DNA from 4 places in the Streptomyces sp. NPDC055013 genome. Region 2 is predicted to be linked to each of the others. Evidence: riboswitches for the same ligand, from Rfam matches in the RefSeq annotation. Region 2 holds a riboswitch; each other region holds the start of a gene.
What was found. Region 2 has a riboswitch for cyclic di-AMP ahead of ACWGDB_RS18915 (transglycosylase SLT domain-containing protein). Riboswitches for the same ligand answer to the same signal wherever they lie in the genome.

Region 1 (5,374 bases), on a different contig from region 2:
AAAGCCGCGAGCCCGACGGAGGCCTCACCCTCAGCCGACTCCTGCTCGAACTCCAGGGCCACGGCCGCGAGTTCCTGAAGGTTCTCGATCCGGGTCTCGTCCTGAGGGTCGGTGGAGGCCTGCAACTCGGCCAGGTACCCGGTCCGTTCGAGGACCGCCTCCAGAACGGTCGCCGGCCCCACGCCGGACTCGACGATCGTGCGGAGCTCCTCCATCAGCGTGTTGAACCGCCTGACGGCGTTCGTCGACCGCGCGGCCATGCCATACGCCTCGTCGACCCGCCGCAGTGCCTGCGGGAAGCTGATCTTCTCCCGCTGTGCAAGCGCGTCGATCATCGCCTCGGCGCGATCGCCGATCCCTCGCTTCGGGACGTTCAGGATCCGCCGCAGCGGCACGGAGTCCTCGGGGTTGGCCAGCACGCGCAGGTAGGCCAGGACGTCCCGGACCTCCTTGCGCTCGTAGAACCGAACCCCGCCGACGACCTTGTAGGGCAGGCCGACGCGGATGAAGATCTCTTCGAAGACACGGGACTGGGCGTTCGTCCGGTAGAAGACGGCGACGTCACCGGCCTTCGCATCGCCCGCGTCCGTCAGTCGGTCTATCTCCTCGGCGACGAACTGCGCCTCGTCGTGCTCGGTGTCCGCGACATAGCCGGTGATACGCGCGCCCGCGCCCGCGTTGGTCCACAGGTTCTTGGGGCGCCGGGACTCGTTGCGCTCGATGACCGCGTTGGCGGCGGTCAGGATCGTCTGGCTGGAGCGGTAGTTCTGCTCCAGCAGGATCGTCGTCGCGTCCGGGTAGTCCTCCTCGAACTGGAGGATGTTGCGGATGGTGGCGCCCCGGAAGGCGTAGATCGACTGGTCGGCGTCACCCACCACGCACAGCTCGGCGGGCGGGATGTCGTAGTCGCTCGGCGGCACGTCGACAGGGTGCTCACTGGTACCGACGAGCTCGCGCACCAGGGCGTACTGCGCGTGGTTGGTGTCCTGATACTCGTCCACCAGCACATGCCGGAACCGCCGGCGGTAGTGCTCGGCGACGTCCGGGAAGGCGCGCAGGAGATTGACCGTCGTCATGATCAGGTCGTCGAAGTCAAGGGCGTTGGCCTCCCGCAACCGCGACTGGTACAGGGCGTACGCCTGCGCGAGGGTCTTCTCGAAGCCGTCCGTCGCCTGGGCGGCGAAGTCCTCCTCGTCGATCAGCTCGTTCTTCAGATTGCTGATCTTGGCGCTGAAGGACTTGGGCGGAAAACGCTTGGGGTCGAGATCCAGATCACGGCATACCAGCGCCATCAGCCGCTTGCTGTCGGCAGCGTCGTAGATCGAGAACGACGAGGTGAACCCGAGCTTCTTGCTCTCCCTGCGCAGGATGCGCACGCACGCGCTGTGGAAGGTCATCACCCACATCGCGTTCGCGCGCGGGCCGACGAGCTGCTCGACACGCTCCTTCATCTCACCCGCGGCCTTGTTGGTGAAGGTGATCGCGAGGATCTGCCCCGGATGCACGTTCCGCTCGGCCAACAGGTGCGCGATGCGATGGGTGAGCACACGCGTCTTGCCGGACCCGGCTCCGGCCACGATGAGCAGCGGGCCGCCGGAGTGGACGACGGCCGCACGCTGGTTCTCGTTCAGCCCCTCCAGCAGCGCGGCCGCGTCGAGGGCCGGGCGCGGGGCGCCGTCGCGGTAGTACTCGTCCCGGTCCGGCGGCACGTCGAACTTCCCGCCGAACAGATCGTCCGGAACCGGCTCCGGAGCGTGATCGTCCTCGGGCGGCGGCGGGTGTTCGTCCGCATGGGCCCGCGGGGCCTGGAGGTCGGCCAGGAAGCTGTCGTCAAAGAGGCTGCTCATCGCTCTCCGAGTCTAGGGCGCCCCACTGACAGCCCGCGGCCGCCCTGAGAACATCACCTGTTTCAGCACTTACCGATCTTCGAACCCCGCGCACCCGAGCATCCCCCCCTCACCCTCCAGAATCACCCCATTACGATCCGCAACCCCCGAACTCAACCAACCCAATACCGCTGACACGCCCCACTTCCCGCAAACCCCTCAAACCGCCACCAACAACCCCGCATCGACCACGATCCACGACACACGTCGCCAAGGTCACGAAAATGTATCGGGCATATCGAACATCAACCTTCACAGGGGCCACACGAGTTGGCTACCGTGCCGGACAGGCCGTACGACCCCCACCGGCGAACGACGCCGGGCCGCACGGCCTCCGCCGAGTCCGGAGCGCCGCCGTGCCCCCGGAGCCGGGGACCCACCGAACTTGGGGTGAATCGGCCCGACTCCCGCCCGGGGGACGGCCGTAGGGCAACCCTTCCGAAGCACCCGCCCGAACCCGACAGCTAACTCGGTAGGCGGAGCATGGAAGGAGTCGCCTCCCTTGGCGTCGCACCGCAAGTCGCGTCCCGCTGGTACGCGCGTAGCAGGCATACGGACCCCCGCCCTCGCCACGGCGGCCCTCACCTCCGTCGCCCTGCTGTCCCAGACGGCCAACGCGAGCCCCTCGACGGACGACAAGCCGAGCCTCGAGGAGGTCGAGAAGAAGGTCGACGACCTCTACCGCCAGGCGGAGTCGGCGACCGAGAAGTACAACGCGGCCAAGGAGAAGACCGCGAAGCAACGCAATCGCGTCGACACCCTCCTCGACGACGTCGCCCAGCGCACCCAGAAGCTCAACGACGCACGCGAGGAACTCGGCCGCAACGCAGCCGCCCAGTACCGCACGGGAGCCTCAGCCCCAGACACGGCGACCTTCCTCCTGGCGGACACCCCGCAGGACTACTTCGACCAGACCCAGCTGATGGACCGCATGACGGGCCGTCAGAAGGAATCGGTCGACGACTACTTCACCGAGCAGTCCGCGACGATGAAGAAGCGCCAGGAGGCCGCCCAGAGCCTCGAGACGCTCACCGAGTCGCAGAACGACCTGCGGACGGCCAAGTCCACCGTCCAGAAGAAGCTCGCCGACGCACGCGAACTGCTGTCGGAGCTGACGGCGGAGGAGAAGGCGCGCCTCGCCGCGATCGAGAAGCGCAAGCAGGAGGAGGCCGCCCGCAAGGCGGCGGAACTGGCCCGCCAGCAAGAGGCGGCCGAGCGCCGGCGCCAGGAGGCGGCCCAGCAGCAGGAGAGCAACGACTCCTCGTCCGACTCGTCCTCCTCCGACTCGTCCGCGTCGGACTCCTCGTACGCGACCAAGGCCGAGAAGGCCCTGGCCTTCGCCCGCTCCCAGGTGGGCAAGCCCTACGTCTGGGGCGCCACCGGCCCCGACTCCTACGACTGCTCCGGCCTCACCCAGGCCGCCTGGAAGGCCGCAGGCGTCGACATCCCGCGCGTCACCTACGACCAGGTCAACGCCGGCACCACGGTCGCCGTCTCCAGCGCCCAGCCCGGCGACCTGGTCTTCTTCTACGACGACATCACGCACGTAGGCCTCTACATCGGCAACGGCATGATGATCCACGCCCCGAAGCCCGGCACATACGTCCGCGAGGAGTCGATCTTCTACGACGGAGAGTCGTCGATCCACAGCGTGGTCCGCCCGGCCTGACGACTGTAGGTTCCGATTCGAGATGTCACTGTCCAAGTGATCTGTCGTCAACTTGTCAGTACTACACACTCACCGCCGCGGGACGCCGAGCCGCGGAGGACGAACTCCAGCAACGCGCACCCCAGCTCACATCGCTCCCGGCTGCGCCGGCAGGGCGCGATATCGGTCGAACGCCTCGCGAGCATCCGGAACGAACTCCCGATGCCGGACCAGGTCCGTCAGTTCGGACTCAGTCAGCCAGTCATGCCAACCGACCTCCGAAGGGTCGGGCCGGACCGGTTCCGTGACGACGACCTCATGCAGACCAAGCCAATACGGGCTGATCACACCCTCGCACAAGAACTTGAACAGGAAACCAGGACGGGCATGAACACCAAGTTCCTCCGCCAACTCCCGCGCAGCAGCATCCTCATACGACTCGGCCACATCCACCGCGCCTCCGAGCATCCAGTTGATCTGTCCCGGGAAACGAGTGTCATCGTCCGGACGTCGGTGGACAAAGAACCGTCCCGCACGGTCGCGGCACACAATCGTAGATATGCGATGCAGCCACCGCTGACGAATCGCCTCCCCCCTCTCCACAACAGCCAGCACCTTGTCACGCTCGTCAACCCGCTCAACCAGTTCACCCATGGGGCACACGATGGCAGAGGGCACCGACATGCCCTCCAGCGCACGCACTCTGCTCGGCAGCACCGGCCCGCATCCTGCCCGGAGGAAAACGACAGATAGGCCGGACGATCCGCCGACAGACCGGCTGGACAAACACCTGAAACCCCTGGTTCTCACGGTCCCGGATGACAAATCGGATCGGAACCTACACCGACCGCACGCGCGCGTGGCGCACTGTCTCCGCCACGCGCGCGTAGAGGCGCGAAGCGCACCTGCATCCGCGTACGGCGGCAAGGGGACGCGCCGGGGGGTGTCCGCCCGCAGCGGCGGGCGTCAACGAACAGCCCTTCTCAAGGCACAGCAACCGCCCGACCGAGGACGGACACCCCCGGCACGTCCCCGACCCACAACGCACCCGAAGGCGCTACGCGCACCCCCACTCACCCGAGCGGGCCGCCGCAGGCATCCCGGCGCTCAACCACCCGCATTTCACCCCACACGCGCGCGTGCCCCCACACGCCCCACTCCCTAGCATCGACCCCATGCCCGCCCCCACGACCACCACCACATCCCCCCTCCACACCTGGTGGTCGAAACGTCCCCCCGCAGCCGGCGCAGCCGTCATGGCAACCGGCATCCTGTCGGTCGCCCTCCACGAGACCGGCTACGAAACCCTGTCCCGAATCGCCCTGGCCCTCGCCTGCGCAGCCTGGCTGGCCCTCGCCGGCGACTTCACGGCTAGGCTCCTCCGGGACCGCGCCAGGTGGCTCAAAGAGGCCTCCACCCCCGCAGCCCTCACCGCCGTCGCCGCAACGACGGTTCTCGGCACCCGCTTCGCCACCCTCGGCTGGCAACCCCTCGCCAAAGCCCTCCTGGCCCTGGCGGCCCTGCTCTGGCCGGGCCTCCTCATCGCCGTGGTACGCCGCTGGCACCCGCGTATGCCCGGCGCGGTCTTCCTCGGCTGCGTGGCCACCCAGGGCCTGGCCGTCCTGGCCGCAACCCTCGCCGCGACCGAGTCCACGGCATGGCTAGCCCACGCGGCACTCGTGCTGTTCTGGCTCGGCCTGGTGCTCTACGTCATCGCCCTGACCCGCTTCGACCTGCGGCAATTGATCGAGGGCGCAGGCGATCACTGGGTGGCGGGCGGCGCCCTCGCCATCTCCGCCCTCGCCGGCTCGAAACTCCTGTCCGCCGACAGCCCGAGCCT
Region 2 (5,374 bases):
CTGGTTCTCGTCCCTCGCCCTGGCCAACGGCGTCCTGGCCCAGACGGTGAAGCTCTACGACGACGTCTCCAAGCCCGCCTACTTCGGCCTCAACGGCGCGATCGCGGTGGCCGCGGGGCTCGCCGTGATGGCCGCGGCACGCTGGCTTCGCCGCACGATGCACCCGGTGCACTGACCTGACGGGGATACCGCTCATGCACATCCGTACGTCCTTCCCCCACGAGACGACTCACCACGACCTCCTCATCCCGCTCCCGGACGGGACCCTGCTGTACGCGCGCGTGTGGCGCCCCCCCCCGACGGACGAGCCCGTACCGGCGCTCCTCGAGTACCTGCCGTACCGCCTGACCGACTGAACCGCACCCCGCGACCACCAGCGCCACCCCTGGTACCCCGGCCACGGCTACGCCTCCGTGCGCGTCGACATCCGCGGGCACGGCAACAGCGAGGGCCTGCCCACCGACGAGTACTCGGAGACGGAGCTCGCCGACGGGGTCGAGGACGTCAACTGGCTGGCGGCCCAGCCCTGGTGCAACGGCCGGGTCGGCATGTTCGGCATCTCCTGGGGCGGCTTCAACTCCCTCCAGATCGCGACCCTCGGGCCCGAACCGCTCAAGGCGATCATCACGGTCTGCTCCGCGGACGATCGCTATGACAACGACGTGCACTACATGGGAGGTTCCGTCCTCGCCGTCGACATGCACGCCTGGGCCTCGACGATGCCGGCCTTCGTCGCCCGCCCGCCGGATCCGCTGTATGCCGGGGACGCCTGGCGGGAGATGTGGCTGGAGGCCCTCGAACCGTTCCTGCACACCTGGCTCGGCCACCAGACGCGCGCGCGACGACCATTGGCGCCACGGCAGCGTCTGCGAGGACTACGGCGCGATCGACGCCGCCGTCCTGGCGGTGGGCGGCTGGCACGACCCGTACCGCGACACCGTCGTGCGCCTCGTCGAGCACCTGCCGGCGGATCGCGTGCGCGGCCTGATCGGCCCCTGGTCGCACCAGTACCGCGACCCCGGCCTGCCGCCGGGACCGGCGATCGGCTTCCTCCAGGAGACGCTGCGCTGGTGGGACCACTGGCTGAAGGACGAGGACACGGGCGTCATGGCCGAGCCCCTGCGGCGCTCGTACGTCAGTGACTCGCACCGCCCGGCCACGGTGTACCCCACGCTGCCCGGCCGCTGGGTCGGCGAGCCCGCCTGGCCCTCTCCGCACGTGCGCGCGGTGACGTACGCCTTCCGGGGCGCCCCCGTCCTCGTCCGCTCCCCCACGCACACCGGCATCGGCGCCGGCCGCTTCTTCCCCTTCGGCAACGACGCCGACCTGCCGCCGGACCAGCGGGAGCAGGACGCCCGGTCCGCCTGCTTCGAGTTCGAAGTGGGCGAGGAGACCTGGGTGTTGGGGCGGCCGAAGGTGCGACTGCGGCTGACGTCGGAGGTGCCGCGCGGGCAGGTCGTCGCCCGGCTCCGCGACGTGGCACCGGACGGCTCCTCGACCCTGGTCACGCGGGGCGTGCTGAACATGTCGGCGCGCCACGGCCGGGACCGCACGGTGCCGTGGGAGCCGGGCGCGACCGAGGACGTGACCTTCGGGCTGAACGGCATCGGCCATGCCTTCCCGCCCGGCCACCGCATCCGCCTGGCCGTCTCCTCCGCGTACTGGCCTGGATCTGGCCCCAGCCCGACTCGGCGGCGGGCTTCGGCCTGGAACCGTCGGGAAGCTCGCTGGAACTTCCGATACGCGCACCTGCGTTGGACGAATCGACGGACGGTACGGCGATCGCCTTCGAGGAACCGGAGCAGGCGGAGCCGCTCGGCGTGAACTCCCCCATCACGCTGGACGAGCCGCGCCCCGAGCGCCTCGTCGTGCGGGACGTGACCAAGGGCGAGTGGCGCCTGGAGGTCGACCCCCGGTACGGCGTCACGCGCGTGTACCCCGACGGCCTGGAGTTCACCGAGGACGCGCTGGAGACGTACACGATCAACGAGTGGGACCCCCTGTCGGCCCGCACCCGCTCGGACTGGTCGATCCGCCTGCACCGCCCGGAGCTGGGGTGGGACGCAACCGTGCTGCACGGAGGGCGAAGAGGTACTTTTCCACCGGACATGGGAGAAACGGACTCCACGGACAGCCAGTTAAAGGCGAGTTGGACCCATTGCCCGATTTGCCGCTCTTGTGGATGCCAGTGAATTGGGTCACTTACGCCCATTCATGGAACCGTCTCCCCGCACCCGCGTCCCCCTTGCCCCCAGAGCAAGTTGAGGCTTGGCAACCGCAAAGGATCAAGCGCCCCATTCGCACCAGACCATGGTCAACCGGCCAACAGGTGACCACGGCACTTGTTCCGGGCATGTGCTCTCGCATACGTTCCCGCTCAGTCGGGCGGACGCCTAATCCTGCCGCCGCCCGCGTCATCCACCCACGCAACTCACTCACGCACGGCAGGAGCGGGGGACCCAGGTAAGTCGCTGGACCGGACGCCTTGATGGCGCGCCGGACCGGCTCGGGGTGAAGTCGCGCCGCCGCAGGGCGGCGCGGCCGGGCATCTCCCGCCCGAACCCGACAGCTCACCTCGCAGGCGCCGGAGAGGAACAGCGCCATGCCCCGAGGCAAGCACCGCCGCCCCCGCACCAACCCGCTCACCCGGCACGTCATCGCAGCCGGCACCGGCACCGCCGCCCTCGCCATCCCGCTCCTGAGCGCGACCACCGCGAGCGCCGCACAGCCGACCCAGTCCCCCACCGTCGCGCAGGCCGCTCCCCAGGCCGCCGTGAAGGCCAAGACCGTCGCGTACACCACGAAGAAGGGCGACACGCTCTACGGCATCGCCGACCGGTACGACGCACAGGGCGGCTGGAAGCAGCTCTACAAGGACAACCGCAAGGCCGTCGGCGACGACCCCCGCCTGATCCACCCGGGCCTCGACCTGGAGGTCCGGGCGACGAAGAAGGCGAGCTCGCCGGGCAAGTCGGCCGACAAGGCGTCCGCGCCCGCCAATAAGTCCAACGTCGCCAAGGCCACCCAGTCGTCCGTGAAGACGTACCCGAACAACCTGGACGGCTGGATCCGCAACGCTCTGGACATCATGGCGCAAAACGGAATCCCGGGCTCTTACGAGGGCATTCACCGCAACATCATGCGCGAGTCGTCCGGCAACCCCCAGGCCATCAACAACTGGGACTCCAACGCCGTCGCGGGCACCCCGTCCAAGGGCCTCCTGCAGGTCATCGACCCGACCTTCGCGTCGTACCACGTGCCGGGGACGGTGTACGACCCCTACGACCCGGTCGCGAACATCACGGCCGCGTGCAACTACGCGGCCGCGCGTTACGGCTCGATCGACAACGTGAACGGTCCCTACTAGGCCCGGGCGCGGGGGCCCGGCCGCCGACGACATGCCCTACTGGGCGAAGTCGGCCAGGCTCCCCGCGAACAGCCTCTCGAGGACGACGGCGATGCCGTCGTCCTCGTTCGAGAGGGTGATCTCGTCGGCGACCGCCTTGAGTTCGGGATGCGCGTTGGCCATCGCCACCCCGCGGGCGGCCCAGTCGAACATCGGGATGTCGTTGGGCATGTCCCCGAAGGCGATCGTCTCGCGCGCGCCGAGACCGAGATGCTCGGCGGCAAGCGCGAGACCGGTCGCCTTCGTGATGCCGCATGGCTGGAGTTCGACGGTCCCGGGCCCCGACATGGTGACCGTCGCGAGGGAGCCGACCACCGACCGCGCCGTCGCCGCCAACTCGTCGTCGGACAGGGTGGGATGGCGCAGCAGCACCTTGCTGATCGGCTCGCACCACAGGTCGTCGCGGTGCCGGACGCGTACGGCGGGCAGGGTGGGGTGCGGCATCAGGTACCCGGGCTCGATGAGCGTGAGCCCGTCCACGCCGTCCTGGTCGACGGCCGCGTACACCTGCCCCACCTCGGCCTCGATCTTGCCGAGCGCGGTCTCCGCCAACTCCCGGTCCAGGGTGATGGACCACAGCAGACAGTCCGCTCCGGCGTCGTACAACTGCGCACCCTGTCCGCACACCGCGAGCCCCCGGCTGCCCAGGACGTCGAGGAGCGGGCGCACTCTGGGCGCCGGCCGCCCCGTCACGACGAGGTGCTGCGCACCGGCCGCCGCCGCCTGTGCGAGCGCGTCGAGGGAACGGTCGGAGAGCGTGTCGTCGCCTCGGAGCAGCGTCCCGTCCAGGTCAGTGGCGATGAGTGAATATGCGATGGGTCGGGCCATGATCAGAGAATACGGACAGGAGGCCCCATCGACTCGACTCGAACCGGACGGCTGCTGTGTTCACATGCGTTGACACCTGTTCCGGTTCCAGTTCTGACTCCGCTCGGGCAACTTCCTTTTGCTTGTGGCGATTTCACCCCGACGTGGTGCCTGCGGACTCCTGGACGGCACCGACCCCCCTCCTGTCGATGTGGCCGAGCGCGGCGACCTGCTGATTCGCCGGCCCTCCGCGACGCGAGTTCTGCACTGCCCAAGACCCTCGCCTCACCCGTAACGTGTGGCCCGACCACATGGCACGGAGCGTATGAGAGTGAGGCAGCACCCCATGCCCCCCTTCGATCTCCCCGAGGGCGACCCCTTCGGCACGCACAACCTTCCGTACGGCGTCTTCTCCCTTCCCGGCTCGGACTCCGCGCGACGGGTCGGCGTCCGGCTCGGCGACCACGTCCTCGACGCGGGCAAGGCGGCCTACGCACTCGGCTCGCCGTACGCCCCGCTGCTCGCCCAGGACTCCCTGAATCCGCTGCTCGCCGCGGGCCACACCACGTGGTCGGACGTACGGCGCGCACTGACGGCGTGGGTGACGGTGCCGGCGCACCAGGAGGCCATCGCGGACCTCCTCCACCCGCTGTCCTCAGTCACCCTGCACCTCCCCTTCGAGGTCGCGGACTACGTCGACTTCTACGCCTCCGAGAACCACGCCCGGAACGTCGGCCAGATCTTCCGCCCCGACGCCGAGGACTCCCTCACCCCCAACTGGAAGCACCTGCCGATCGGTTACCACGGCCGCTCCGGCACGGTCGTGGTTTCCGGCACGGACGTCGTACGACCGTCCGGCCAGCGCAAGGCCCCCGCCGATCCGGAGCCGGTCTTCGGCCCGTCGGTCCGCCTCGACATCGAGGCCGAGGTCGGCTTCGTGGTCGGCACACCCTCGGAGATGGGCAGGCCGGTGGCGCTGGGCGACTTCCGTGAGCACGTCTTCGGCCTGTGCCTGCTCAACGACTGGTCGGCACGCGACGTCCAGGCCTGGGAGTACGTCCCCCTCGGCCCGTTCCTCGGCAAGTCCTTCGCCACGTCGGTGTCGGCGTGGATCACCCCGCTGGACGCGCTGGAGGAGGCGCGGGTGGCACCGCCAGAGCG
Region 3 (5,374 bases), on a different contig from region 2:
GTTGCCCAGGACGCTTCGGCCCACCCCGCCGGGGGTGCGGCCCGTGCCGATGACGGCGACGGAGCCGGGCACCAGGAGCCGCTGCACGGACCGGCCCTCGGCGCGCTGCTCGCGCGCGTACTGCACGGCGAGCGAGCGGTCCGTCGGCTCCAGGTCGAACTCCAGGCGGACGACGCCGTCCTCGAAGCTGCGCTTCTGGGTGTACCCGGCGTCCGTGAACACCTTGATCATCTTGTTGTTGGCCGGCAGCACCTCGGCGGCGAAGCGGCGGATGTCGCGCTCGCGGGCGACGGCGCCGATGTGTTCGAGCAGGGCGGAGGCGACGCCACGGCCCTGGTGGGCGTCCTGGACGAGGAAGGCGACCTCGGCCTCGTCGGCGGGCGCGGACGCGGGCATTCCGTCGGCGCCGATCCGGTCGTAGCGTACGGTGGCGATGAACTCGCCGCCCACCGTGGCCGCGAGTCCCACCCGGTCCACAAAGTCGTGGTGCGTGAAGCGGTGGACGTCCTTTGCGGACAGTCGCGGGTAGGGCGCGAAGAAGCGGTAGTACTTCGACTCGTCCGACACCTGCTCGTAGAAGCTGACCAGGCGCTCGGCGTCATCAACGGTGATGGGGCGGATGCGCGCGGTGCCGCCGTCGCGCAGCACCACGTCGGCTTCCCAGTGGGCGGGGTACGCGTGCCTGTCCGAGGCGCTCTGCATGGGGCCCAGAGTACGGCTCGCGTACGACAACGGCGCGAGGCAGTCTGTTCAGGACGTACGTGGGGTCGAGGCCGCGACCCGACGGTCACCTCAGGAGGGGACGTTCGTCAGACGTTCGTCCAGTTTCGTCGTGCTTCACGGGTGTGGGAAACTGGTCTAGACAACCCTGAACACCGAAGGGCAGCATCACATGGCTGAGCGCCGCGTCAACGTCGGCTGGGCCGAGGGTCTCCACGCCCGCCCCGCCTCCATCTTCGTCCGAGCCGCCACGGCCACAGGCGTCCCGATGACGATCGCCAAGGCCGACGGCAACCCCGTCAACGCGGCCTCCATGCTGGCCGTTCTGGGCCTGGGCGCCCAGGGCGGCGAGGAGATCGTCCTCGCCTCCGACGCCGAGGGTGCGGACGCCGCCCTCGACCGTCTGGCGAAGCTGGTCTCCGAGGGCCTCGAGGAGCTGCCCGAGACGGTCTGAAGGACCTGAGCGGGACTCCACACCAAGCGGTGAAGCCGCGTCCGCCTTTCCGGCGGGCGCGGCTTCGCTGTTTTCGGCGGACGGCGTCCTGATTTCAGACAGGCGGCGTCCTGATTCGAGGGCAGCGGTTCCGCTATTCGAGGCCGACGTCCCGAGAATTACCGCACGCCTGAAAAAGGGCAGCGGAAATTACGCGCCTCCAAATATGCCCTCTTTGTATACGGCGCCCGTGTTAATGCCGCAGGCTCGGCATGTTTACGGGATGTTGCGAATTCCTCACACGCTCCGTGCGATCACCGCGGGAGCCGAAGCGCAGCCGATGCGCGGAGATCGAGCGCTCGGCGTGCAGCGCCGTGATCGCGCGGGCGCGCTCGCCGTCGCCGCGCGCCACCGCGTCCACGATCGCGCCGTGCTCGGTCCAGGACTCCACGGGGTCGACCGGCGCCTCGACTGCGTACATCCAGGCGATCTTGTGGCGCAGCTGGGTCAGCATCGAGGTCAGGGCGGGACTGCCGGAGGCCTGGGCCAGCGTCTCGTGGAACCAGCCGCCCAGCGAGCGCAGATCCTCGCTGTTTCCCCGCCTGGCCCGCTCCTGACCCAGCCTGACCAGACCGCGCAGGACCTTCAGATGGGCCTCGGTGCGCCGCTGGGCGGCCCGGGAGGCGCCGAGCGGCTCCAGGAGGGCACGCATCTCCAGCAGGTCGGAGGCCTCCTGTTCGCTCGGTTCGGCGACGCATGCGCCCGCGTGCCGCCGGGTCACCACGAAGCCCTCCGCCTCCAGGGTGCGCAGGGCCTCGCGCACGGGGACGCGGGAGACGCCGTAGCGACGGGCGAGGAGTTCCTCGGTGAGCCTGCCGCCGCGCGCGTGGACCCCGGCGACGATGTCGTCCCGGATCGCGGTGCATACCGAGTGCGCCGGAATACGCATGACCGACCTCCGCCTTAATCCCCGTGAAACGTCGACGAATGACGTGTGTTGAGTGACTCTATTGCAACCGGCGGGAATTTCCGACGGGAGGCCGGAATCCATGGATATTTTTTGGACAGTGGGTCGTTCGAAACGCCGAAAGCCCCGGCTCGGGGAGCCGGGGCTTTCGGAAGACGCGGGGCGTCAGCGGTGGGGCGTCAGATGTTCACACCGTGCGAGCGCAGGTAGGCGACGGGGTCGATGTCCGAGCCGTACTCCTGCGTCGTGCGGGCCTCGAAGTGCAGGTGCGCCCCGGTGACGTTGCCGGTGGCGCCGGACAGGCCGATCTGCTGACCGGGGGTGACCGTCTGTCCCACCGAGACGGATATGGACGACATGTGGCCGTACTGGGTGTACGTACCGTCGTTCATCTTGATCACGACCTGATTGCCGTACGACCCGCCCCAGCCGGCCTCCACGACGGTGCCGGAGGCCACCGAGTGGACCGAGGTGCCGCTCGCGGCGTGGAAGTCGACGCCGGTGTGGCTGCCGGAGGACCAGACGGCGCCGCCGGCCTTGTAGCCGGTGGAGACGTACGAGCCGGAGATCGGGGCGACGTAGGACAGCAGGCGCTTGCGCTCGGCCTCGCGGGCGGCGCGCTCCTTGGCTTCGCGCTCCTTCTTCGCCTTCGCGGCCGCCTTCTTGCGTGCGGCCTCCTCGGCGGCCTTCTTGCGGGCCGCGGCCTCCTTGGCGGCCTGCTCCTGGGCGGCGGCCTGGGCGTCGATCTGGTCGGCGATCGAGTTCTCGACGGCGACGACGGGGATCAGGCCGGTCTGCTCGACGGCCGGTTCCGCGGCGAGCGCCGGGGCGGCCAGGGTGCCGATGACGCCGGTGGCGGTGAGTGCGGCGACGCCCGCGGCGCGGGCGGTGGTGCGCTCGAAGCGGCTGGGGCGACGGTGCTTCCCCGCGGGACGCTTCCCGGTGGCGCAGGTGAACGCCATGAAGTGGCTGGTCCTTTCCTTCCTTCTCGCCTACCGGGTTAGCTGACGGGTTCGGAGCAGGAAGGTCTCCTACGGACCCCCTCGCGGCTGCGCGGGCGTCCGATTCACCCCAGGGACTTCGATGGGTCCCCGGCTCCCCTGGCTCGCGCCTTACGGGGACTCGGCGATGGCTGTCCGGTGCCGCGGGCGCGGCGCAGTGCCTGACGGACAGCCCGGAAGACGCTAAACGGGGCATCTTTCAATCCCCAAACGGATCCTGCCTTTTGTAGTGCATCCCACAGGTCAGACAGGCAACCTCTCCCTCAATTCGGGCATAAAGGGGCCCTGGTGACTCTTCCGTCACCAGGGCCCCTACGCACGCGTGCCGACTCCGGCGCCGCGTCTGTCCCCTACTCGGCCGCCACGACGCTGACTTCGCCGATGCCGAGGGCCTCGACGGGCTCCCGGATCTCGGCCGCGTCGCCGACGAGGATCGTCACCAGACGGTCGACCGGGAAGGCGCTCACGGCCGCCGCGGTGGCCTCGACGGTGCCGGTCGCGGCGAGCTGCTGGTACAGCGTCGCCTGGAAGTCGTCGGGCAGGTGCTGCTCGACCTGGTCGGCCAGAGTGCTCGCCACGGCCGCGGCCGTCTCGTACTTCAGCGGCGCCACCCCGACCAGGTTCTGCACGGCGAAGTCCCGCTCGGCGTCGGTGAGTCCCCCGTCGGCGACACCGCGCAGGACCTTCCAGAGGTCGTCCAGGGCGGGACCGGTGTTCGGGGTGTCCACGGAGCCGCTGATGGCGAGCATCGCCGCACCCGAGCCGTCCGGGGCGGAGCGCAGGACCTGCCCGAACGCGCGGACACCGTAGGTGTAGCCCTTCTCCTCGCGCAGGACCTTGTCCAGGCGGGAGGTGAGGGTGCCGCCGAGGCAGTACGTGCCGAGCACCTGCGCGGGCCAGACACGGTCGTGCCGGTCGGGGCCCACACGGCCGATCAGCAGCTGCGTCTGGACGGCGCCGGGGCGGTCCACGATGACGACGCGCCCGGTGTCGTCCGCGGTCACCGGCGGGACCGGCCGGGGCTGGGCCGGGGAACCGGTCCAGGCGCCCAGGGTGTCGCCGAGGAGGGCGTCGAGGTCGACGCCGGTGAGGTCGCCGACGACCACGACGGTGGACGTCGCCGGGCGCACATGCCGCTCGTAGAAGGCACGGACGCCGGCGGAGTCGATGCCGGCGACCGTGTCCTCGGTGCCCTGGCGCGGGCGGGACATGCGCGAGGTCGCCGGGAACAGCTGCCGGGACAGCTCCTTCGCGGCGCGGCGCGAGGGGTTGGCCAGCTCGTGCGGGATCTCGTCGAGGCGGTTGCGCACCAGGCGCTCGACCTCGGCGTCCTCGAACCCGGGCGCCCTGAGCGCGTCGGCGAGCAGGCCGAGGGCCTTCGGGAGACGGGAGACGGGCACCTCGAGGCTGACGCGCACGCCGGGGTGGTCGGCGTACGCGTCGAGCGTGGCGCCACAGCGCTCCAGCTCGGCGGCGAACTCCTCCGCGGTGTGCTTGTCGGTGCCCTCCGAGAAGGCACGCGCCATGATCGTGGCGATGCCGTCCAGGCCCTTCGGCTCGGCCTCCAGGGGCGTGTCCAGGAGGACCTCGACGGCGACGACCTTCTGTCCGGGGCGGTGGCAGCGCAGGACCGTCAGGCCGTTGTCCAGCTTGCCGCGCTCCGGTGCCGGGAACGCCCAGGGCCGGGCCTGGCCGGCCTGGGGCTGCGGATGGAACTCCATGCTGGCGAGCTCGGTCACTGCGCCGACTCCTCGTTCTCGTCGGTGGTCCCGGCGGGTGCGGCCCCGTCGGCGGCGGCTTCCAGGTCCTCGGCCTCGTCGGCGACCGGCTCGTACACCAGCACCGCGCGGTTGTCGGGGCGCAGACGGGCCTGGGCGACCGCCTGGACCTCCTCGGCGGTGACGTCGAGGACGCGCTGCACGGCGGTGAAGGCGAGCTGCGGGTCGCCGAACAGGACGGCGTACCGGCACAGTTCGTCGGCGCGGCCCGCGACCGTACCGAGCCGGTCCAGCCACTCGCGCTCCAGCTGGGCCTGCGCGCGCTCCATCTCCTCGGCGGTGGGGCCTTCCTGCGCGAATCGGGCGAGCTCCTCGTCGACGGCCGCCTCGATGACGGGCACCTCGACGTCACCGGACGTCTTCACGTCCAGCCAGCCCAGGGAGGGCGCCCCGGCCAGGCGCAGCAGTCCGAATCCGGCCGCCACGGCCGTACGGTCGCGGCGTACCAGCCGGTTGTAGAGGCGGGAGGACTCGC
Region 4 (5,374 bases), on a different contig from region 2:
TGGCAGGCGGGCGCGTCCGGGCGTGGCATGCAGGCCCTGCGCGTGCACGTGCCGTACGGCTCGCAGGGCGACATCGTGCGCGTGCATCCCGGCGAGGAGTGGCTCCACGTCCTCAAGGGGCGGCTGCGGCTGCGCCTCGGGGATGCCACGCACCGGCTCGCGCCCGGTGACAGCGCGCACTTCGACTCGCTCACCCCGCACCGGATCGCCGCCCTGGACCAGGACGGGGTCGAGCTCCTGTTCGTCCACACCCTGCTGCAGAGCCCCACGGCCACACTGTGTCTGGGCCCCACCCCTGGAGAGACGCCATGAGCAACATGGAGGAGAAGTTCCCGCGCGCCCTGTGGGTACGGCTCATCATCTACATCGCGGTGGGGCACGTCTTCGCGGCGTTCATCTACCTGCTGTTCGAGATGGGCGCACAGAAGTAGCCGGGAGGGGGCCGCTCGGCGTCAGTCGAGCAGCCGCTCCCGCAGCCGCTCCCGGGTCTCCGGGGTGAGCCGCAGGCCCTGCTCCAGGTAGGTGTCGACGCCGCCCCAAGCCTCGTCGATCGTGTCGAGGGCCGCCGTCAGATACTCGGCCCGCGCGTCGAACAGGGGGCTGAGCAGCTCCATGACCTCGGGCGAGTAGGCCGAGGCGTCGCTGCCGCTGCGGCGCACCTTGTAGCGGCGGTGCTTGGCGTTCGACTCCAGGTAGTCGGCGACGATCGCCTCGCGCTCGACGCCGAGGGCGAGCAGCGTCACGGCGATGGACAGGCCGGCGCGGTCCTTGCCGGCCGCGCAGTGCATCAGGGCCGGGACGCTGTCCTGCGCGAGGGAGTGCAGCACCTGGGAGTGCTCGGCGGTGCGCTCCTTGATGATCATGCGGTAGGAGGCGATCATCCGGCCGGCGCCCTTGCCGTCGGCCAGGATCTCGCGAAGCTGGTCGAGGTTGCCGTCCCGGACCATCTTCCAGAACTCGGCACCGTCCGCGGGGTCGGACAGCGGCAGGTTCACATTGCGTACGCCCCGCAGCTCCACGTCGGCGCCTTCGAGCTTCTGGTCGGCCGCGTTGCGGAAGTCGAAGATCGTGTGCAGCCCAAGGGTGTCGAGGAAGGCCGCGTCGTCCTCGGTCGCGTGCGCGAGGTGGCCGCTGCGGAACAGAACCCCGTGTCGCACCCGCCGTCCGTCCACGGTCGGCAGTCCGCCCACATCACGAAAGTTGCGAACTCCGGCCAGCTCGGGCTCGGTCGACGGGATCTGCTGCGTCACGGGGGCTCCTCCCAGTCGGCCCCGTCGACGCGGCTCGGCGATGCGGCCGACGGGGTGCGCACTCGACGATACGACATGGCTTCCTGGGCCAAGGAGTTGTCCACAGGCGTTGCCTCGGGATGGCCGGACTCTTGATTATGTTGATATTTGGCGGTATCTGTTCGTGTATGTTTTAGATCTGTGAGGGCTTGATGCTGGAGATCTCCGGCAACGGCCGTATGTGGCTCCTCTGCGGGCCGACCAGCAGTTATGCCGTCCACCTGACGGACGCCCACGAGCTCCGCATCTCCACTGGAGGCCGCGCATCGCCCTCGCCCTACGCCCGCTGCCCGAGTACCGGCCCTTCGAGTCCCCGATCGAGGGCCGCGAGGAGTACCTGGTCGAGGGCGGCCCCGCTTCGTACGACCCGCCCTGTCCGTGCGCACCGACGAGCGGCGTGGTACCGAGTGGGCGTTCGAGCGGTACGAGACCGAGGGCGACGAGCTGCGGTTGCGCTTTCGTGACGGCGGGCTGAACGTCACCCTGCACTACCGGATGCGCGCGGGCGTCGTGGAGCGCTGGGTGACCCTGGACGACCAGGGACCCGTCCTGGAGCTGCTGCGCGCTGACTCGGTCACCTGGGCGTTGCCCAACCCGGAGGGCCGGCAGTTGTCCCAGTTGCACGGACCCCTCACCTATGGGGAGAAGGTCATCGGCAGCCGTCGCGGACACACCGGGCATCAGCATTTGCCCTGGGTTGGTTGCGCTCGACACGACGCCACCGAGGAGCGCGGCGAGGTCTACCTCCGTCCTGCTGCGCCTCGCGACGGGGGAGTCCTTCACGACGCCCGTCTTCGCCGGCCTGTGGAGCGACGGCGGCTTCGGCGGGGCCAGCCGCGCCTGGCATGCGTACCAGCGCGCGTACGTGATCCCGAACGCGGACCGGGGCCGGCCGGTGCTTTTCAACTCCTGGGCGGCAACGGAGTTCGACATCTCCGAGGAGCAGTAGAGCCTGCTCGCGCGGCGTGCCGCGGCCGTCGGCGTGGAGCTGCTCGTCGTCGACGACGGCTGGTTCGGGAAGCGCATCAGCGACCGCGCCGGGCTCGGCGACTGGACCCCCAACCCCGACCGCTTCCCGTCCGGGCTCGAGCCGCTTGCCGAGTACGCGCACGCGCTCGGCATGCAGTTCGGCATCTGGGCCGAACCAGAAATGGTCAATGCGGACAGTGAGTTGTATCGCGCCCATCTGGAATGGATTCGATATTAAACGGAGCGGAATCGGACAGAACTTCGCAATCAGCTCGTACTGAATCCCGCGCGCGACGACGTCCAAGAGTACCTCTGGGTCGACCATGTGCGTGCTCCGTACGGCCTGCTGGACCGGCTCGCGCCGCTCACCCCGGCGTCGCCTTCGAGTCCTGCTCGGGCGGCGGCGGACGGATCGACATCGGCGCGCGCCGCCGTACCGACCAGGTGTGGACCTCGGACAACGCCGACCCTCTCGACCGGCTCGCGATCCAGCACGGCTTCAGCCAGATCCACCCGGCAAGGGCCATGGCCGCCTGGGTCACCGACAGCCCGAACGCCATGCTCAACCACCGGGCCGCCTCCCTGCGCTCGCCGAGGCGCGGGAGTGGGTGACGCTCCACAAGCAGATCCGGCCCGTGGTGCAACGCGGCGACCTCTATCGGCTGCGGCCTCCGGCGGGCGGCCTCGGTGCGGTGCAGTACGTGCTCGGTGACGAGACGGTCGCCCTGGCCTGGCTCCGGGCCCAGAGTTTTGGCGAACCCGCCCCGGTGCTGCGACTGCGCGCCTTCGGCCCGACAGCATCGGACGAATGCCTTGGAACGGGCGAAATTCGCCGAGGTTCTGTATTGGTGCATCACGGACTTCGCACCGGCCTACGCGGCGACCTTGATGCGACGGATATCCGACTGCGTCGCATCTAGGAGTTCTGTCCGAATTGGCGCCTTCATTCCAACTCGCTCTGGAGTAAAGGGAGCTGGAGAAGTGTCACGTGAGGAGCGTCATATTCGTGACCGTGCGTCGCTCGTCATGTCCACGTAATTCACGTGCTTTTCGAGGGGTTTTGAGTCGGACGACGTCCCGACAATTCACGGAGTGTGACCGGTAATTCCCACAAGGGATCAACAGGAACGCATTCGGACGGAACCCCTCACTTGTTCCCGTGCGTCTTTCTCGCTTACGTTCCACACCAATCCGGACGGACGCCTAATCCTGCCGCCGACCGGATCCCGCGCTAACTCACCCGTACCCGGCAGGAGCGGGGGACCCACAGGTACAACCGCCTGTTCCGGTCTCCGGAACGGCTTGGGGTCAAGTCGCGTCCCGACGCGGCCGGGCATCTCCAGCCCGCACCCGACAGCTCACCTCGCAGGCGCCGGAGAGGAATTCGCCATGCCCGCGAAGGGTAAGCATCGCCGCCCGAAGTCCCTGCGCTTCACCCGCTCCATCGCCGTCGCCGGAACCGGTGGCGCCGCTCTCGCTCTCCCGCTCATCGGAGCCACCGGCGCCCACGCCGCTCCTTCTCAGTCCGTTTCGAAAAAGGCCGTTCAGTCCGCTCCGGTCGCCGCGAAGAAGGCAGAGAAGAAGGCCACCGACAAGAAGGCGGATGCGCGGACCTATTCGGTCAAGGTCGGCGACTACCTTGCGAAGATCGCCGACGACCAGAACGTCAGCGGTGGCTGGAAGAAGCTCTACGCCGACAACCGTGAGGCCGTCGGCACGGACCCGGCGCTGATCCACCCGGGTCTGAAGCTCACCATCGGCGGCAAGAAGGCCGAGACGAGCGCCCCCAAGTCCTCGTCCGCGCCCTCCTCCTCCGCGCCTTCGAAGTCGTCCTCGGACGCGACCGCCTCGAAGTCCTCGGCGTCCAAGCCCGCCGCGTCGAAGACCACCACCACCGCGCAGAGCGCCGAGAACACCAGCGCCTCCAGCGGCTTCTCCGCCCCCCTCGACGGCGCCACCCTCGGCACCGCCTACAAGGTGGCGGGCAGCATGTGGTCCAGCGGCTACCACACCGGCGTCGACTTCTCCGCCCCGACCGGCACCCCGCTGAAGGCAGTTGGCGCGGGCACCGTCGTCTCGGCCGGCTGGGGCGGCGCGTACGGCAACCAGGTCGTCATCCAGCTCGCCGACGGCCACTACGCCCAGTACGCCCACCTGTCCTCGCTGTCCGTCTCCAGCGGCCAGTCCGTGACGGCGGGCCAGCAGATCGGCCTCTCCGGCGCGACCGGCAACGTCACCGGCCCGCACCTCCACTTCGAGATCCGCACCACCCCGGACTACGGCTCGGACCTGGACCCGGTCTCCTACCTCCGCTCGAAGGGCGTCTCCATCGGCTGACGCCTGCCGCGCAACAACCTGCCTGACACGCTGCCGAAGGCCGGACCCCGATCCCCGGGTCCGGCCTTCGGTCTGCGTACAGAGGGCTGTGTGGCGGTTGCGCCCACAACACCCCTGATCAGAGGGTTATTCCACGTTTGGTGAACACTTTAGGAGTGGCTTATCTCACCGATCGTCAACCCCGTCCTACGGTCGCGTAGGTCACATTCGAAGGTGAATCATGGGCCGATGTGGCAGACGATTCGAAGAGTGACAGCAGATCAGTGATCGGGTCGTACGTTGCGGTGGGGGACAGCTTCACCGAGGGCGTCGGCGACCCCGGCCCCGACGGGGCGTTCGTCGGCTGGGCCGACCGGTTCGCGGTCCTGCTCGCGGACCGACGACCCGAGGGCGACTTCAACTACACGAACCTCGCCGTGCGCGGCAAACTGCTCGACCAGATCGTCGAGGACCAGCTTCCGAAGGCCGCCGAACTGGCCCCGGACCTGGTCTCGTTCTGTGCGGGCGGCAACGACATCATCCGGCCCGGCACCGATCCCGACGAGGTCGCCGAGCGCTTCGAGCGGGCGATCGCCCGGCTCACCTGCGAGGTCGGCACCGTCATGGTGACGACCGGTTTCGACACCCGTGGCGTGCCCGTGCTGAGACATCTGCGCGGCAAGATCGCCACGTACAACGGTCATGTGCGGGCCATCGCCGACCGGTACGGGTGCCCGGTCCTCGACCTGTGGTCCCTGAAGACCGTTCAGGACCGCCGGGCCTGGGACCACGACCGGCTC

Region 1: it holds a riboswitch for cyclic di-AMP, as region 2 does, so the genes downstream of both, ACWGDB_RS40080 (NlpC/P60 family protein) here and ACWGDB_RS18915 (transglycosylase SLT domain-containing protein) in region 2, are expected to answer to the same signal.
Region 3: it holds a riboswitch for cyclic di-AMP, as region 2 does, so the genes downstream of both, ACWGDB_RS37570 (M23 family metallopeptidase) here and ACWGDB_RS18915 (transglycosylase SLT domain-containing protein) in region 2, are expected to answer to the same signal.
Region 4: it holds a riboswitch for cyclic di-AMP, as region 2 does, so the genes downstream of both, ACWGDB_RS03905 (LysM peptidoglycan-binding domain-containing M23 family metallopeptidase) here and ACWGDB_RS18915 (transglycosylase SLT domain-containing protein) in region 2, are expected to answer to the same signal.

What each region holds. Positions count from the first base shown of each region.
Region 1 covers NZ_JBSGVW010000059.1:6,922-12,295, reverse strand. Annotated here, with positions in the region: gene pcrA (DNA helicase PcrA) at 1-1,847, opposite strand, end outside; cyclic di-AMP (ydaO/yuaA leader) riboswitch at 2,229-2,380, shown strand; gene ACWGDB_RS40080 (NlpC/P60 family protein) at 2,389-3,555, shown strand; gene ACWGDB_RS40075 (NUDIX hydrolase) at 3,682-4,188, opposite strand; gene ACWGDB_RS40070 (tellurite resistance/C4-dicarboxylate transporter family protein) at 4,710-5,374, shown strand, end outside.
Region 2 covers NZ_JBSGVW010000013.1:117,346-122,719, reverse strand. Annotated here, with positions in the region: partial or broken gene ACWGDB_RS18925 (peptide MFS transporter) at 1-175, shown strand, start outside; partial or broken gene ACWGDB_RS18920 (CocE/NonD family hydrolase) at 195-2,142, shown strand; cyclic di-AMP (ydaO/yuaA leader) riboswitch at 2,423-2,597, shown strand; gene ACWGDB_RS18915 (transglycosylase SLT domain-containing protein) at 2,603-3,367, shown strand; gene ACWGDB_RS18910 (HAD family hydrolase) at 3,404-4,234, opposite strand; gene fahA (fumarylacetoacetase) at 4,560-5,374, shown strand, end outside.
Region 3 covers NZ_JBSGVW010000047.1:42,627-48,000, forward strand. Annotated here, with positions in the region: gene ACWGDB_RS37555 (bifunctional acetate--CoA ligase family protein/GNAT family N-acetyltransferase) at 1-702, opposite strand, end outside; gene ACWGDB_RS37560 (HPr family phosphocarrier protein) at 893-1,174, shown strand; gene ACWGDB_RS37565 (GntR family transcriptional regulator) at 1,407-2,102, opposite strand; gene ACWGDB_RS37570 (M23 family metallopeptidase) at 2,300-3,082, opposite strand; cyclic di-AMP (ydaO/yuaA leader) riboswitch at 3,096-3,258, opposite strand; gene ACWGDB_RS37575 (M16 family metallopeptidase) at 3,472-4,860, opposite strand; gene ACWGDB_RS37580 (M16 family metallopeptidase) at 4,857-5,374, opposite strand, start outside.
Region 4 covers NZ_JBSGVW010000002.1:275,753-281,126, forward strand. Annotated here, with positions in the region: gene ACWGDB_RS03885 (helix-turn-helix domain-containing protein) at 1-312, shown strand, start outside; gene ACWGDB_RS03890 (DUF6126 family protein) at 309-431, shown strand; gene ACWGDB_RS03895 (tyrosine-protein phosphatase) at 453-1,250, opposite strand; partial or broken gene ACWGDB_RS03900 (alpha-galactosidase) at 1,442-3,178, shown strand; cyclic di-AMP (ydaO/yuaA leader) riboswitch at 3,486-3,643, shown strand; gene ACWGDB_RS03905 (LysM peptidoglycan-binding domain-containing M23 family metallopeptidase) at 3,648-4,595, shown strand; gene ACWGDB_RS03910 (SGNH/GDSL hydrolase family protein) at 4,859-5,374, shown strand, end outside.